4 regions of the Labrys sp. E2SS-1L genome follow, and region 3 is predicted to be linked to each of the others. Evidence: predicted binding sites of a transcription regulator. Region 3 holds the regulator's gene; each other region holds the start of a gene.
What was found. The regulator LexA, encoded in region 3, represses DNA repair genes until DNA is damaged. The targets are predictions, from matches to a motif close to TGTTCNNNNTGTGTTCNG.
Positions count from the first base shown of each region.

Region 1: the regulator LexA is predicted to act here: its motif matches at 2,263-2,280, upstream of ssb (single-stranded DNA-binding protein).
Region 2: the regulator LexA is predicted to act here: its motif matches at 2,623-2,640, upstream of ACIGJE_RS22685 (PA0069 family radical SAM protein).
Region 4: the regulator LexA is predicted to act here: its motif matches at 1,436-1,453, upstream of recA (recombinase RecA).

Region 1 covers NZ_CP172712.1:3,400,318-3,404,527, forward strand. The annotation lists gene ACIGJE_RS15685 (hypothetical protein) at 1-1,360, shown strand, start outside; gene ACIGJE_RS15690 (hypothetical protein) at 1,565-2,005, opposite strand; gene ssb (single-stranded DNA-binding protein) at 2,427-2,915, shown strand; gene ACIGJE_RS15700 (MarC family protein) at 3,056-3,691, opposite strand; gene ACIGJE_RS15705 (lysine--tRNA ligase) at 3,847-4,210, shown strand, end outside.
Region 2 covers NZ_CP172712.1:4,843,683-4,847,892, forward strand. The annotation lists gene ACIGJE_RS22670 (Gfo/Idh/MocA family protein) at 1-617, shown strand, start outside; gene ACIGJE_RS22675 (ABC transporter ATP-binding protein) at 799-1,878, shown strand; gene ACIGJE_RS22680 (glycosyltransferase family 2 protein) at 1,977-2,492, opposite strand; gene ACIGJE_RS22685 (PA0069 family radical SAM protein) at 2,676-3,800, shown strand; gene ACIGJE_RS22690 (hypothetical protein) at 3,859-4,210, opposite strand, start outside.
Region 3 covers NZ_CP172712.1:4,106,104-4,110,313, reverse strand. The annotation lists gene ACIGJE_RS19260 (hypothetical protein) at 1-386, shown strand, start outside; gene ACIGJE_RS19255 (TOBE domain-containing protein) at 603-809, shown strand; gene ACIGJE_RS19250 (pentapeptide repeat-containing protein) at 920-1,603, opposite strand; gene lexA (transcriptional repressor LexA) at 1,632-2,354, opposite strand; gene ACIGJE_RS19240 (molybdopterin molybdotransferase MoeA) at 2,467-3,687, opposite strand; gene moaC (cyclic pyranopterin monophosphate synthase MoaC) at 3,684-4,187, opposite strand; gene trpC (indole-3-glycerol phosphate synthase TrpC) at 4,184-4,210, opposite strand, start outside.
Region 4 covers NZ_CP172712.1:3,104,758-3,108,967, forward strand. The annotation lists gene ACIGJE_RS14290 (porin) at 1-279, shown strand, start outside; gene ACIGJE_RS14295 (NAD(P)-dependent oxidoreductase) at 350-1,267, opposite strand; gene recA (recombinase RecA) at 1,583-2,656, shown strand; gene alaS (alanine--tRNA ligase) at 2,870-4,210, shown strand, end outside.

The sequences.
Region 1 (4,210 bases), 710 kb from region 3:
GGGCATCCTGTCGATCACCCCGCAGGGCAGTGCCTATGCCGTGAAGCTCGACCTCAGCTCCACCCTGGCCCAGCTCAAGGGAGCCGGCGTCACTGCGAGCTTCGATCCGATCACCTATCTGGCCACGCCCAATTCGGACGGCACCTATGCGGTGACCAGCGATTCGCCGATCAACTACAATTTCAGCGGCACCCAGGGTGACAAGCCTTTCGCGATGAAGGTTACGGCGCCTTGCAAGTCGACGGGCGTGTTCGATCCCAAGATCTCGACCTTCTCGAGCTATGAAGCGACCTGCGCCTCGATGTCGATGGACATGGACGATGCGGAGAGCACCGTGACCGCGAGCATGGGCGCGATCACCTCCAAGCTGACCGGAGCCGCCGGCAGCAGTGGGGGCGTCGACGTCAGCACCACCGGTTCGGCCACCGATTTCGTCGAGAACATCGTCGGCAAGACCAAGCCCCTGACCATCAAGGTCGCGGCCAAGTCGCTGACCACCGATGGCAAGATCGACAATTTCCAGCTTTCCACGGTGCTGGAATTCATTGGCATGGCCGCCAATTCCAAGGATCCCAAGGAACTGATCGCCAAGCAGGCCGAGATCAAGCAGAAGCTGACTGCAGCCCTGCCGCTGTGGAACAACCTGTCCGGCACCACCAAGCTGAATGAAGTCACCATCGACACGCCTGTCGGTCCGGTCAAGCTTGGCAGCCTCAGCTACGGCGTCGGCATGACCGGTGCGGTCAAGGATGCCTCCTACGGCATCGACATCAAATATGATGGGCTGGTGCTGCCGCAGTCTCCGGTCATCCCAGGCTGGGTGGCTCCGCTGGTTCCGGGCCAGGGCAATATCGATGTGAAGTTCGAGGGCGTCGATCTCGAGGCCATCACCAAGCTGGCGATCGAGAATTTCGATGCGAGCAAGGATCCGCCGATCCCCAACGAGCTGACGCCGCAATTCCTGGCCCTCTTCATGGCCGGACAGCCGCATGTGACCCTGGCGCCCAGCACCTTCACCGCCCCGGCCGGCGCCGTGAGCGCTGAAGGCAAGATGAGCGTCATGCCGAGCCAGAAGGGCAAGGTGACGATTTCTGCCACCAATCTCGACCAGATCATCGCGGCCGTGAACGCAGCGCAGGTTCCCAACAAGGAATCGGCCCTGATGGGCATCGCCCTGATCAAGGGACTGGCCAAGACCGGTGCTGACGGCAAGGCTGTCTGGGATGTCGATTTCGACGCGGCGACCAAGGCGGTGAGCGTCAACGGCCAGGTGCTCAGCGCTGGCAGCGGCGGCGGTGCCGGTGGTGGCGACGAAGGCGGCAGCAGCGACGACGAAGGCGAGGGCGACAACGCTCAATAAGGGCGCTTGTCGGTCCGGATGCCGGTGTGTTGAAGGGGCAGGCGCGAGCCTGCCCCTTTCGTTTGGGGCGAGGCGTTGCGCCACGAGGCGAAATCGACCGGACGCGCCTTGCTCCCGGCAGTTCCAGAGGGGGAGGGCGGAAGTCAAAGAAAAACCCCCGCGGATCGCTCCGCGGGGGTGATGTTTCCGGCGACGAAGAAAGGCTTAGTCAGCCTTGGCTTCGCCAGCTGCTTCGGCCGCAGCCGGCTGCTGGGTCGTTTCGGCGGCGCGCGCATTGTGCAGCGGGCGGATCGTCTGGAAGGAGGCGCGCTCCTGGGCCGCAGGGCGGCCGGTCAGGCTGACGACGTCGCGGCGGATCGAGGCGATCAGCTCGCGAATGGAACCGCTGTCGCCGTCGGGACGATATTCCTCACCGAGCACGTCGAGCTTGGCGCAGAGCTCGACCGCGTTCTTGGCGGGAGCGCGGGAGATCGAATTGGCGATGGAGCGCAGTTCGGCGACGAGTTCGTCGCGCAGGCCCTTCTGGTCGTCGGCATCGATGATCGGGGAAGCGAGCATGCCGCGCAAAGCGGCGCGCCGCAAACCCAGAGCCGCTACCGTGTTGGCCCCGTCGCTCGCTTCGCGCTGTTGTCCTGGTCCTGCCATGTTGCTGCCCTCGTATGGAACTAAGAATTGAAGTGTGCGGCTCCCCTGCACGCCCAATGTGGCGAAAGAGCGATGACGGAAAGCGCGGCTCGGATTTTCGACCTGCTTGTTGGGCAAGTTATCGGGCAAAGGCAAGGTTTTCTTGGCCGGATACTGCAGATTCCCACATGATTCGAGGCGAAATGGCCAAGTTCGACATGGCAGGGCCTTTGGCGCGGTTTGGTAAGCGGATAGTTAAGGTCAGGCGCTTGCATTGTGCGAACAAATATGGAACAAACTAATTGTGCATGAAGCCAAATCCCTTGCGGGTGCGGCGCCGGGAGCATGCTAGAGCAGGAATGATGGAGGCGCCCCTCGGGGCGCCATGGGGCGTGCGGGCCGGTTAGGCCGGCAGGCTGTGAAGCGAAGGAAGGAAGCCTCGATGTCGGGCTCGGTGAACAAGGTCATTCTGGTCGGTAATCTCGGCCGCGATCCGGAAGTGCGGCGGCTCAATTCGGGCGAACCGGTCGTCAACCTGCGTATCGCCACGACGGAGAGCTGGCGTGACAAGGCCACCGGCGAGCGCAAGGAGAAGACCGAGTGGCACAGCGTGGTCATCTTCAATGAAGGGCTGGCGCGCATCGCAGAGCAATATCTGAAGAAGGGTTCCAAGGTTTATCTCGAGGGCCAGCTCCAGACCCGCAAATACAACGATGCCTCGGGCGTGGAGAAATATTCCACCGAGATCGTGCTGCAGCGCTATCGCGGCGAGATGACCCTCCTGGATTCGCGTGGCGGCGGGCAGGGCGATGGCGGCCGGGACTATCAGGGCAACGATTTCGGCTCGTCGAGCCCGATGGAACGTCGCCCGGCACCGGCCGGCTCGAGCAAGTTCTCCTCGGCCGACATGGATGACGACATCCCGTTCTGAAATCGGACGAGGCCCATCGACAGGCTATCCGAAGCGCCGGTCACGTCCTGTGGCCGGCGTTTTGCTGTCGGGCGCGTCATGAAGCGCGATCATCACGCCGCCCCGGTGACGGAAAAGAAGCCGAACGCGCTGCGGGCCCGCTATCCGGCCACGATCGCCCTGACCCCGTCGACGATGAACTGTACCGCCAGGGCCGACAGCACGATGCCGAGAAGCCGTGTCAGCACGACATTGCCGGTGATCCCGAGCAGCTTGTTGATCACCCCTGCCAGCCGGAACGAGACGTAGCAGCAGGCCGTGACGAAGGCGATGACGAGAAACAGCGAGGCGAATTTGGCGGGCTCGCCATGGGCCTGGGCGGAGAGCAGCATCACAGCCGTGATGGCGCCGGGGCCGGCGATCAGCGGGATCGCCAGCGGAAAGGCGGCGACATTGGAGATGAAATCCTTGGTGATGGCGGTCTCCGCGGTTTCGTTTTTGCGAACGTTGGAGCGGTCGAACACCATTTCATAGGCGATGGCGAACAGCAGGAGGCCACCGGCGATGCGGAAGGCCGGGGTGGTGATGCCGAGCAGCCTGAGGAAGGGTTCGCCGGCAATGGCGAAGAAGGCGAGCACGCCGAAGCCGATCACGCTGGCGCGCCAGCCGACCGAATGCTGCTGCTCCTTGTTCATGCCGCGCGTGACACCCAGGAAGATCGGGCCGAGGCCGGGCGGATCGACCACCACGAGCAGGGTGACGAGAGCGGCTGTCAGATAGTCCAGAAGCGGCGTCATGAAGCCCCTCGATCGATCATTTGCTCGCGCCAAGATTGACGCTGCGGCCCAGCCTGAATATGGCTGTGCCTTCCGCTTGCGGTCGAGGGAAATCAAGCCGTCTCGCACGCCGCCTGGCTTCCCCTCCACAAGCAGCAGAAAAAATCGGATCGAACATGTCAAATCTCTATCCGGCCGAGCTCGTCGCGGCCGCCAATGTCTCCGCCGCCTGGCCATTCGAGGAGGCGAGGAAGCTCGTCGCCCGTCTGCAGAAGCGGTCCGGCGACAAGAAAGAGGTCCTGTTCGAGACCGGCTATGGTCCCTCGGGCCTGCCGCATATCGGCACCTTCGGCGAGGTCGCGCGGACCACCATGGTGCGCAATGCGTTTCGCCTGCTGACGGAAGATCGCGTCCCGACCCGGCTGCTCTGCTTCTCCGACGATATGGACGGCATGCGCAAGATCCCGGACAATGTGCCGGATCCCGAAGCGCTCAAGCCCTATTTGCAGATGCCGCTGACCCGTGTTCCCAACCCGTTTG
Region 2 (4,210 bases), 740 kb from region 3:
GCACCGTCGAAACCCATTGGAGGCGCACGCCCGACTATTATGCCGTCTATTGGCGCGGCAAGTGGGACACCGAGCTCGGCGGCGTGCTGATGACCCATGCCATCCACCAGCATGACATGATGACCTATCTGATGGGCCCGGTGCGCCGGTTGTTTGCCCGCGCGACCACGCGGGTCAATGCCATCGAGGTGGAAGATTGCGTTTCCTCGTCCTGGGAAATGGAAAATGGCGCGCTGGTGGCCGCCAGCGCCACTTTGGGCTCGCAGAACGAGATTTCGCGGCTGCGCCTATGTTTCGAAAACGTCACCTTCGAAAGCGGCGGCGAGGCCTATTCGCCAGGCGACGAACCCTGGACCATCCTGCCGGCGAACGAGGCCGTAGCCGCCGATATCAAGGATCTCGTCGCCGACCTGCCCCCGGTCGGCCGCCGCTTCCTCGGGCAGATGGACGCTTTCCATGAGGCGCTGCATAGCCGCGGACCGGTGCCGGTCACGGTCGATGATGCGCGCCGGGCGCTGGAACTGGCGACTGCCTTCTATCACTCGGCCCAGACCGGCAGCGACGTCAAGCTGCCGATCGGGCCGGATCACCCCAAATATCGCGGTTGGCGGCCTTAGAGAACCGCCCGCAAATGAGGACGTGTCATCCCCGGCACGGCCAACGGCCGTGGGAAGGGGATCCAGGGGCCGTTGGACACACCTAATAGTCCCTGGATCCCCTTCCCGGGGTCTACGACCCCGCCGGGGATGACAGTCCCTTGGGTTCAATCAAGTGCGAATGGCTTGTAGGGAGGACGGCATGGCGACCAGCATCAGGCTCGACAAGGTGGTGAAGCGCTATGGTTCGCTGGACGTGATTCATGGCGTCGACCTCGTCATCGAACCGGGCGAGTTCACGGTGTTCGTCGGCCCGTCCGGTTGCGGCAAGTCCACCCTCCTGCGCATGATCGCCGGGCTCGAGCCGATCTCGGGCGGCGACCTCCTCATCGACGGCGAGCGCATGAACAATGTGCCGGCCTCGCGCCGGGGCATCGCCATGGTGTTCCAGTCCTATGCTCTCTACCCCCACATGACGGTGTACAAGAACCTCGCCTTCGGCCTGGAAACCGCCGGCTGCAAGCGGGCCGAGATCGAGACGCGGGTGCGCCATGCCGCCAGGATCCTCAAGATCGAGGATTATCTGCAGCGCCGCCCCAAGGCCCTGTCCGGCGGGCAGCGCCAGCGCGTCGCCATCGGGCGGGCCATCGTGCGCGAACCGCGCATCTTCCTGTTCGACGAGCCGCTCTCCAATCTCGACGCGGAACTGCGCGTGCAGATGCGCGTGGAGATCGCCAAGCTGCACCAGGACCTCGGCAACACCATGATCTACGTGACCCACGACCAGGTCGAGGCGATGACCATGGCCGACAAGATCGTGGTGCTGCGCGACGGCGTGGTGATGCAGGTCGGTGCACCGCTCGACCTCTACAACGCACCGGCCAACCAGTTCGTGGCCGGCTTCATCGGCTCGCCCAAGATGAACTTCCTGGCCGGCCGCCTGACTGGGACCGGCGATGCGATCGAAGTCGCCGGGCAATCGGTTCGCCTCGGCGCGCCGCTGCCAGGCGCGGCGGCAGCGGCGCCCGTCACTTTCGGCGTTCGCCCCGAGCATATCCTGGTCGGCGGCGAGGCCGGCGAGCCGCTCGGCGAGGTCAAGGTCCATCTGGTCGAGCATCTCGGTGGCGAGACGGTGCTCTATGCGACCACCACGGGCGGCGAGAACCTGACCATTTCGGCCCCCGGCCAGTTGCGGGTCCGCCATGGCGAAACCGTGCCGCTACGCGCCGACCCCGCCCTCTGCCATGTCTTCGACAGCGGGGGAGCTTCGCTGCAGCGATAGGTTCCCTGGGACCGCCGGCTTCCGGCCGGCTCTTCCTTTCCGCACGTGCGACGGTTCCAAGAGCCGGCTGGAAGCCGGCGGTCCCAGGAGCGCCTGCCTCACCGCACCGTCCCCACTCCACCCGTAAAAGCACGCGCGCGCAAGGCATGAGTCCCCAAGCGCCCGCCCGCCAGCAGCGCCTTGCGCGGCGCCAGCATGGCCTGCTTCCGTCTGCGGCTACGCGACAGCTTGAGCACGATTTCGCTGAGCCTTGCGCGCCAGCCATAATCGTCGACAGCGCCACGAAACAGCATCGCAACCGGCCGGTCGTTCGCTCTTTGCAATCGCTGCATCATCACGCCGGCTTCGCGGAACCAATCGCTTTCCAGCCGGACGCCCGGCGCCATCACCAGCACCCAGTCGCTGCGGGCAGCCTCCAGCCCGGTCCTGGCATCGCCCTCGACGATGACACAACCGACCGCGTCGGCGACCAGCCGCGTGCCCTGCGACGGCCCGGATTCCGCTACCACCACCACCTCGCGCACAAAGCCATCCGCCGCCGCCGGGACAAGAGCAGCCAGCGTTTCCGCCAGCGCGACTTCCTGGCCGTTTGCGGCGATGACAACACTGATCATGGCAAGTCTGGTCCGACTGGAACGGTCACTTTTTTCAAAGGTCCGCATATCATGCACCACCGCCCGACGTGAGGGGCGCGAAGGCACGATCCTGCTCAAATGATTGGCATTTTGGTTTCGCTTGCCCGAATGTTCTCTTTTTGTTCTAATGAGAACAGAGAAATTTGATTCGCGGAGGCGGCCATGGGCGTGCCGATAAGCAAGGTCTCTCTCACCGATGCGGTGCCGGTGGGCACGACCGTTGTCGACATCGAGCGGCGGCGGGGACGCGGCGCCGGCTCCAATGCCAGCGGGCGCTTCGAGGGGCTGTCGCGCTTCATCGAGGATGACGGCTGGAACTCGATCGAGGAATTGCCGACCCTGCGCACCGAAATCCAGGAGGAGCAGGCCCGCAAGATCATCACCTTCAACGACTCGCCGGACATTTCCTTCGACCGTTCGATCAACCCCTATCGCGGTTGCGAACATGGTTGCGTCTATTGCTTCGCCCGGCCGACGCACGCGCATATGGGCCTCTCGCCGGGGCTCGACTTCGAGACCAAGCTGTTCGCCAAGCCGAATGCCGCGTCCCTCTTGGAAAAGGAGTTGGCGGCGAAGAACTACCAGCCGCGCACCATCGCGATGGGCACCAATACCGATCCCTATCAGCCGATCGAGCGCCAGCGCGGCATCACTCGTTCCATCCTGGAGGTTCTCGATAGAACCAGCCATCCGGTCGGCATCGTCACCAAATCGGGCCTGATCACGCGCGACATCGACATTCTCGCGCGTCTTGCCCGGCGTGGCCTCGTCAAGGTCGCCTTGTCGGTAACCACCCTCGACGCCAAGCTGTCCCGCTCGCTCGAACCGCGCGCGGCCACGCCGTCCCTGCGGCTGAAGGCCATGCGCCAATTGGCCGATGCCGGCATTCCCGTGACGGTGATGGTGGCGCCGATCATCCCCAAGATCAACGATGCCGAGATCGAGCGCATCCTCGAGGCGGCCCGTGCGGCTGGTGCCCGCGAGGCGGGTTACGTCATGCTGCGCCTGCCGCTGGAAATTTCGGGCCTGATGCGCGATTGGCTCAACGAGCATCGCCCCGATGCCATGAACCATGTCTTCTCGCTGATGCGCTCGAGCCGCGACGGCAAGGACTATGATTCACGCTGGGGCCTGCGCATGTCCGGCACCGGGCCCTATGCCTGGATGATCGGCCGGCGCTTCGAACTGGCAGCCGCGCGGCTCGGCATCAACGCCAGGCGGCTGAAACTGCGCACCGACCTGTTCACCCGCCCGGTGCGGATGGGCGAACAATTGGCGCTGTTCTGATCAGGCCACTCTTTCGTCCATCGGTCGCGTTGCCCGCCATCTCGACAGCGGGCGGCAATCATCCCTTGCTGTTGCCGAACCAGGACGAGCGTTGCGGCTTGGCCGGGGCAGAAGAAGGCTCGCTCACGGTGGGGCCGGGCAATTCGCTCACCGGTGTCAGGGTGGCCGAGGCCCAGAAGGAATTGCCGGCCAAGGCGTGCTCGGCGAGCTTTCGATAGGTCGCCAGGCGACGATCGATCCGCTCGCCGATGTCATAGGCGGCGAGCTCCTGGGGTGTCGGGTCACGACCGACTTCCTTCTTGAACGCCACCAGCCAGTCACGCTTGTTCTGCATGGAAAGGGAGAACGCGAGGAGGCCAACGACATCCTCCTCGTCATGCACCAGACGATCGAAAACATTGTCGGAGGCA
Region 3 (4,210 bases):
GCGGAGCGATAGCGGAAACACTGCACGGCAATGACGGCAACGACATTATCGCCGGCGGCGTTGGAGCCGACATCCTTTGGGGGGAGGGCGGCAACGACATCTTCAAACTGCTGGGCGTCAAGGACAGCGGATTGACCCGTGCGGCAACCGACACGATCATGGACTTCACCCAAGGCGAGGACAAAATCGACCTCAGTTTTCAGGAGTTCCACAGCCTGATCGCCAATAGCGATTTCACCGGCTCGTCGGGTGAACTGCGTTATATCTTCCAGGGTGGGCAGACCATGCTGCAGGGCGATATAAATGGTGACAAGAAGGCGGATTTTCAGATCGCGATCCAGGGCACGGTCAATTTGCAAAGCAGCGACATCATCGGCCTCACCTGAGCGTTGGCTGCATCGCGTCTGAGCGAGAAGGTGGCGGCCCCATGGGCCTCCGCCCGCAATTTTCGGGGTAACGATCGCGCGTTTTGAGGCGGTTACCCCGATCGTACCCGCCGTCTGGAAGGGGCCACCGCCACGCTAATTTCACCAGTATTTGCCGGTGGACATTGCTTCAGGAATGATGATGATCGCGTCTTTCGCGTCGCCAAGGGAAGTTTCATGAAAATCAGCGCCCGCAACCAGATCAAGGGCACGATCAAGAGCGTGACGAAGGGGCAGACGACCTCCCACATCCAGCTCGAGGTCAACGGCACCATCATTACTGCGTCGATCACCAATGAGGCCGTCGACGACCTCAATCTCAAGCCCGGCCAGAATGCCTATGCCGTCATCAAGGCCTCAGACGTCATGATTGCTGTCGACTGACCTGTCTTCCCGGTTCATGACGACCTTCGGCGGTGCTCGGGCGAATAGTGGTTCGAGCACTCCTGGTTGCCTGGTGTCGAGCGGATTAGCCTGCGATTCCGGAGGCTCTCTCAGGCAATCCGCAAGCCCAGTTCGGCCAGCAATTGGCCGGCCTGGCCTTTCGAGATCGTGGCGCCCTTGAAATAACGGGTGTCTGCCAGCTTCAGCCCGCCGAGATCGGCACCGCGCAAGTCGGCACCCTCGAAGCGAGCATCGACAAGATTGGCATCACGCAGACTGCATTCCTCGAAGATCGCCTCGCGAAAATCACATTGGCGCAAATCGGCCTGGGTGAAGTCGAGGCGACGCAGCACGCTCTTCCGGAAGGAAAAGGCCGGCAGCTTGGCCGACATCAGCAGAACTTCCTCGAAAACCAGCCCCAGCCCCGAGGTTTCGGAGAGGTCCGCCCCGGTCAGCTTGCAACCGGTAAAAGCCGTCGAGGCCGCCTTGGCGCGCCGGAAGCTGGTATTGCTGTAATCACCGGTGCGGAACGCCGCTTCCTCCAGGTCCGTGCCACGGAAATCGGCGCCGCTCGCTTTGCAGTTGCGCCAGAGTGTATTGGCAAGCCTGGCGCCGACCAGCTTGGCGTTTCTGAGCCTGCAGCGCTCGAAGGCCCAATGAGAGAGATCGAGACGCGAAAGATCGCACTCCTCCATCTCGCAATCGACGAGGGAATGCGGAAGCTTCGCCGCGAGCAGGTTTTCGACATCGCGGCGCCGCAAGCTGCAGTTCGCGATCGCGCGAAGCGCGTTCATAGCCGGCAAGCCACGATGTCGGCCACGCTCAATAGCGACGGAACAAACCGACCAGCTTGCCCTGGATCTGCACCCGGTCGGGCCCGAAGATACGGGTTTCATAGGCCGGATTGGCGGCCTCCAGTGCGATGGAGGCTCCGCGCTTGCGCAGGCGCTTGAGTGTCGCCTCCTCGTCGTCGATCAGTGCCACGACGATGTCGCCGGTATCGGCGTGGTCCTGGCGGCGGATAAGCACGGTGTCATTGTCGAAGATACCGGCTTCGATCATGGAATCGCCGCGCACTTCCAGGGCGAAATGATCGCCGGAGGACAACATTTCCGGCGTGACGCTGATGGTGTGGCTCTTGGACTGGATGGCGGAGACCGGCGTGCCGGCGGCGATACGCCCCATCACCGGGACGAGGACCGGCCGGCCGACCTCGTCGTCAATTTCAGGCCTGACGGGGCGAACCTTGCCGAGATTGCCCTCGATTACATTGGGGCGGAAACCACGCTGGGAAGAGGCGAGCGACAGGCCGCCACCGCTCGGCACCGCCGATTCGGGCAGGCGCACCACTTCCAGCGCACGGGCGCGGTTGGGCAGGCGCCGAATGAAGCCACGCTCCTCCAGCGCCATGATCAGGCGGTGAATGCCGGACTTGGACCTGAGGTCCAGTGCTTCCTTCATCTCATCGAAGGAAGGAGGCACACCCTGTTCCTTCAGGCGCTCATGAATGAACCGAAGCAATTCATGTTGTTTCTTGGTCAGCATGGCTATCCCGTCGTGGCGGCCGCGAATCACGGTGAAGGTGTAAACAAAACAAGAACAGTGCTACATGTTCCTACTGTGTTCTGCAACAATGAAGTTCAGGTTAAAGACGTGGTCAATAGCCGGCCGCACGGAGATCGATGATCTCGCAGGTCTCACCCGCCTTTGCTTCGGGTGCGAAGGGCGGCCGGATCACCAGGCAGTCGGCATGTTGCATCACGCTGACGAGCGACGAATCCTGCAGTGCCAATGGCTCTACCTTGAGGATGTCTGACGTATCGTCAAGCAGGAAGCGGGCCCGTATATAATCCTCGCGGACATCGTTGGCCGGCCAGGAGCGGGCAAAGACGGCCTTGCGGCGTGGCGGGCCGGCGTCGGAACGGCCAAGCAACGCGCGCAGCAGCGGCACCAGGAAGAGGACGCCGCAAACCACGGAGGAGACCGGATTGCCCGGCAGTCCGAGGATGTGCATGACGCCGAGCCGCCCATGCAGCAGCGGCTTGCCTGGCCGCATGGCAATCTTCCAGAAGCCGAGCCGCATGCCTTCGCGGGTCAGTGCGGTCTGGATCAGATCGTGATCGCCGACGGAGGCACCGCCGATAGTGACGAGCACATCGGCCTTTTCGGCGCGAGCTCGCTTGATGGCGGCTTCCAGGGCCGGGAAGTCGTCGCTGGCGATGCCGAGGTCGAGCACTTCGCCGCCTTCGGCCTCGACAAGGGCGCGGATGGCGAAGTTGTTGGAGGCAACGATCTGGTTCTCGCCGATGGCCTGGCCGGGCAATACCAGTTCGTCGCCGGTGGCGAGGATGGCGACCTTGGGGCGGCGGTGGACCGGCAGACCTGGGTGGTTCATGGCGGCGGCGAGGGCGATATCGCGGGGGCCGATGACGGTTCCAGGCCTCAGGGCCTCACGGCCTTCGGTAAAATCCAGTCCGCGGCCCCGGATATGCTGGCCGGGCTTGGCCGTGGCCTCCAGGATGACGCGATTGCCGTCGCGCCGGGTCTGTTCCTGGATCACCACGGTGTCGGCGCCGTCAGGTACGGGCGCGCCCGTAAAGATGCGCACGGCCTGGTTCTCGCCGACCCGACCGGCATAGCCATGCCCGGCGGCAGACTCGCCGATCAATTCGAGGCTGGCTCCCTGCTTGGCGTCATCCACGCGTACTGCATAGCCGTCCATGGCCGAGGCGTTGAAACCGGGCTGGGTTCTCAGCGCGGTGATGGCGGAAGCAAGCACGCGTCCGCGCGTGGCGTGCAGTGGCACGGTTTCGACAGGAAGCGGGGTGACGCCGGCAACCACCTTGGCCAGCGCGTCCGCGACGGGAAGCAGGCTCATGGATTTTCCTCCGCATGCCAATCGCCGGATTTGCCGCCGGACTTCTCTACGAGCCTGATCGCCTCGATGCGCATGCCCCGGTCGGCGGCTTTGACCATGTCATAGATGGTCAGGCAGGCGACGGAAACAGCGGTCAGCGCTTCCATCTCCACGCCGGTCTGACCCGCGACCTTGGCTGTCGCCCGCACCGTCAGACCGGGCAGAGCGGTGTCGGGCTCGATCTCGACGGCGACCTTGCTGAGGAGCAGCGGGTGGCAGAGCGGAATGAGTTCATGGGTTTTCTTGGCGGCCATGATACCGGCGATGCGGGCCGTGGCGCGAACATCACCTTTCTTGGCATCACCCGACAAGACGAGGTCGAGCGTCTCGCGCTGCATCACCACCCGCCCTTCGGCAATTGCGGTGCGGCTCGTCACGGCCTTTTGCGAAACATCGACCATGTTCGCCTCGCCGGAGGCGTCGAGATGGGTAAGGCTAGGATTCGTATTTTGCCGGCTCATGCCGCCTGGTCCACAGACAGCAG
Region 4 (4,210 bases), 1.0 Mb from region 3:
AAGGGCTTTGCCGTGCAGGGCGAGGCCGGTCTCAACGTGACCAAGAACCTGCAAGCCATCCTGTTCGGCGGCTATCTGCACTTCGACGCACCGCGCATCGCGTCCAATATCACCGACAATTTCAACTACTATGTCGTTGGCGGCCAGGTGAACTACACCGTCGTCAAGGGCTTCATTGCGGGCGCCGAAGTCTGGTACCAGAACAAGGATCCGGAAGGGCTGAACAGCAAGACGGTCGACGCCGTCGGTGCCGGCGTGCGTCTGCGCCGCACCTTCTGATCCGGCCTATACAGGTGGAAACAAGAACGCCGCGCCCGCAAGGGCGCGGCGTTCTGCCTGTGATGTCCGGTCAGTTCTGGTTGGCCGGGACGAGATCGGTGCCGTTCAGGCGGCCGATATAGTCGGTGAGCATCGGCACATAGCGCTCGGCGCCGCCGGCGGCCATCGCTACCCCGAACGAGTTCTTCACCGCATTGCCGATCGGATTGACCAGCCCGGCGGCGTCCGCCATCGCCTCCAGATAGGTCAGGTCCTTGAAGGCATTGGCGATGGTGAATTTGTGCGCATTCTCGTCGCCCTCCAGGACCCAGCGCGAGAAGGTCTGGTAGAAGCCGCAATCCATGCGCCCGCCGCGAATGACGCTGTCGAAGCGCTTGGGCGTGATACCGACCTTCTGCGACAAGGCGAGGGCCTCCGCATAGAGGGCGGCATAGCCCAGCGACACGAAGTTGTTGAGCAGCTTCATGCGATGACCATCGCCCGTGCCGCCGATATGCACGATGCGTCCGGCCCAGGTTGAAATCACCGGCTTGAGGCGCTCGAACAGGGCGTCGCTGGCGCCGATCATGGTGTCGAGCGTGCCTTCCCAGGCCTCCTTTGGCGTGCGGCCGAGCGGGGCATCGGCATAGTCGATGCCGGCTTCGGCGAGTTCGGCAGCGAGCGCCAGGGTCGAGTTCGGATCGGAAGTCGAGCAGTCGACGACGACGGAGCCCGGCTTCAGGCCGGCCTTGAGCCCGTCGGGACCCCGTATCAGTGCTTCGACCTGCCGCGAGCCGGTGACGCACAGAAAGACGATGCTGGAAGCGGCGCCGATCTCGCGCGGGTTCTTGGCTTCCTTTGCGCCGCGCGCCACGAGATCCTCCACCGGCGCTCTGTTGCGATGCCCCATCACCGTCAACGCATAGCCCTTCTCCACGATGTTCTTGGCCATGCCATGGCCCATATAGCCGACTCCGATGAAGCCGACGCTTTCCTGCGCATTCGTCATTGCAATCGTCCCGTTTCCTGTCCCGCATTTGCCGATCGGGTTGCCGGCGCATCCTGCCGGCGAGGAGTTTGGACGGGGAGGGGCTTGGGGCGCAAGCCTGATCGGTGCAATGGTATGATGATTTATCGCAAGCCGCCCGGTGATCAGCCTTTGTCAAATAAGAAATTTGAGAACAAAAATAGAACTTGCGTTAACGAGAACAAAATGGGTACATAGCGCCACGGGGCTTCGAATTGCGACAAGATTGCAGCCCGGTGTTGGAAATTGATTGGTCCGGATGACGAATCCGTTCGTGCTTGATAGGGAAACGGGCATATGAGTCAGACGCAGCTGCGCTTGGTCGAAGGAAGCTCCATGGACAAGACGAAGGCGCTCGACGCCGCCCTATCACAGATCGAACGCTCCTTCGGCAAGGGCTCGATCATGCGGCTCGGCAAGGGTACCAAGACGATGGAGGTGGAGGCGATCTCCACCGGTTCTCTTGGTCTCGACATCGCGCTCGGTGTCGGCGGCCTGCCCAAGGGCCGGGTCATCGAGATCTACGGGCCGGAATCCTCGGGCAAGACCACGCTGGCGCTGCATAGCGTCGCCGAGGCCCAGAAAAGGGGCGGTGTCTGCGCGTTCATCGACGCCGAACATGCGCTTGATCCGGTCTATGCCCGCAAGCTCGGCGTCAATCTCGATGAATTGCTGATCTCGCAGCCCGATACCGGCGAGCAGGCGCTCGAGATCTGCGACACGCTGGTGCGCTCGGGTGCGATCGACGTCATCGTGATCGACTCCGTCGCGGCGCTGACGCCCAAGGCCGAAATCGAAGGCGAGATGGGTGATGTGCAGCCAGGCCTGCAAGCCCGCCTGATGAGCCAGGCGCTGCGCAAGCTGACGGCCTCGATCGGGCGTTCCAACTCGATGGTCATCTTCATCAACCAGATCCGCATGAAGATCGGCGTGATGTATGGCAGCCCGGAAACCACCACGGGCGGCAACGCCCTGAAATTCTACGCCTCGGTCCGCCTCGACATCCGCCGTATCGGTGCGATCAAGGACAGGGAAGAGGTGGTCGGCAACCAGACCCGCGTGAAGGTGGTCAAGAACAAGGTGGCGCCGCCCTTCAAGCAGATCGAATTCGACATCATGTATGGCGAGGGCGTCTCGAAGGTGGGCGAACTGATCGATCTCGGCGTCAAGGCCGGCGTGGTCGAGAAGTCCGGTGCCTGGTTCAGCTATGAGAGCCAGCGCCTCGGCCAGGGCCGGGAGAACGCCAAGCAGTTCCTCAAGGACAATCCGGATGTCGCCGACAAGATCGAGGGCCAGATTCGCCAGAATGCCGGCCTGATCGCCGAACGCATCCTCGACAATATCGATCCGGCGGACGCCGAGGACGATTGAGGCGGCTGCCGTCCCCCGCAGGTTCGGGGAGCGATCCTTGCCGCTTGGTCCTGAAAAACCCGCCTGTCAGGCCCGGCAGGCGGGTTTTTCGTGAATGAGCGCCTCGACAGGCCGAAACAGCCTCGCTACAACGCCCCACCACCATGATTGCTGGCCAGGCCGTAAGGAAGGGACCAGCCAAACAGGCACTTGGGCCAAATAGGCAAATTGGGCATGAGCGGCGTCAACGAGATCCGATCCACCTTCCTCGACTATTTCGTGCGGAACGGCCACGAGGCCGTGGCGTCCTCGCCGCTGGTGCCGCGCAACGATCCGACCCTGATGTTCACCAATGCCGGCATGGTGCAGTTCAAAAACGTCTTCACCGGCATCGAGAAGCGTCCCTATTCGCGCGCCGCGACTTCGCAGAAATGCGTACGCGCCGGCGGCAAGCACAATGATCTCGACAATGTCGGCTATACGGCCCGGCATCACACCTTCTTCGAGATGCTCGGAAACTTCTCCTTCGGCGACTATTTCAAGGATCGCGCGATCGAGCTCGCCTGGAACCTGATCACCAAGGATTTCGGCCTGCCGGCGTCCAAGCTCCTGGTGACGGTGTTCTCCGAGGATGACGAGGCCCATCGGCTGTGGAAGAAGATCGCCGGACTGCCGGATGACCGCATCATCCGCATCCCGACCTCAGACAATTTCTGGCGCATGGGCGATACCGGCCCCTGCGGTCCGTGCTCGGAAATCTTCTACGATCACGGCGACCACATCTGGGGTGGCCCGCCCGGCTCGCCGGACGAGGATGGCGACCGCTTCATCGAGATCTGGAACCTCGTCTTCATGCAGTTCGAGGAACTGGTGGGCGGCGAGCGTGTCAACCTGCCGCATCCCTCGATCGATACCGGCATGGGTCTCGAGCGCATCGCCACCGTGCTGCAGAACAAGCACAACAATTACGACATCGATCTCTTCCAGGCCCTAATCCGTGCGTCGGTCGAGGCGATCGGCGTGCCGGCCGAGGGCCCGGCTCTGGCCAGCCACCGCGTCATTGCCGACCATCTGCGTGCTTCCTCCTTCCTGGTCGCCGACGGCGTGCTGCCATCGAACGAGGGCAGGGGCTATGTGCTGCGTCGCATCATGAGGCGCGCCATGCGCCACATCTCCCTGCTCGGCGCCAAGGAACCCGTCATGTGGAAGCTGGTGCCGGCACTGGTGCGCGAGATGGGCGCCGCCTATCCCGAGCTCGTGCGGGCCGAAGCCCTGATCAGCGAGACCCTGCGCCTGGAGGAAACCAGTTTCCGGCGCACGCTGGAGCGGGGCCTTGCCTTGCTCGACGCCGAGACCTTGAAGCTCGGCGACGGCCAGGTCTTCTCGGGCGATGTCGCCTTCACCCTCTACGATACCTATGGCTTCCCGCTCGACCTCACGCAGGATGCGCTGCGCGCCCGCAACATTTCGGTCGATCTCGAGGGCTATCAGGCCGCCATGCAGCAGCAGAAGGCCAAGGCGCGCGCCGCCTGGGCCGGATCGGGTGATGCGGCCACCGAGACCGTCTGGTTCGGC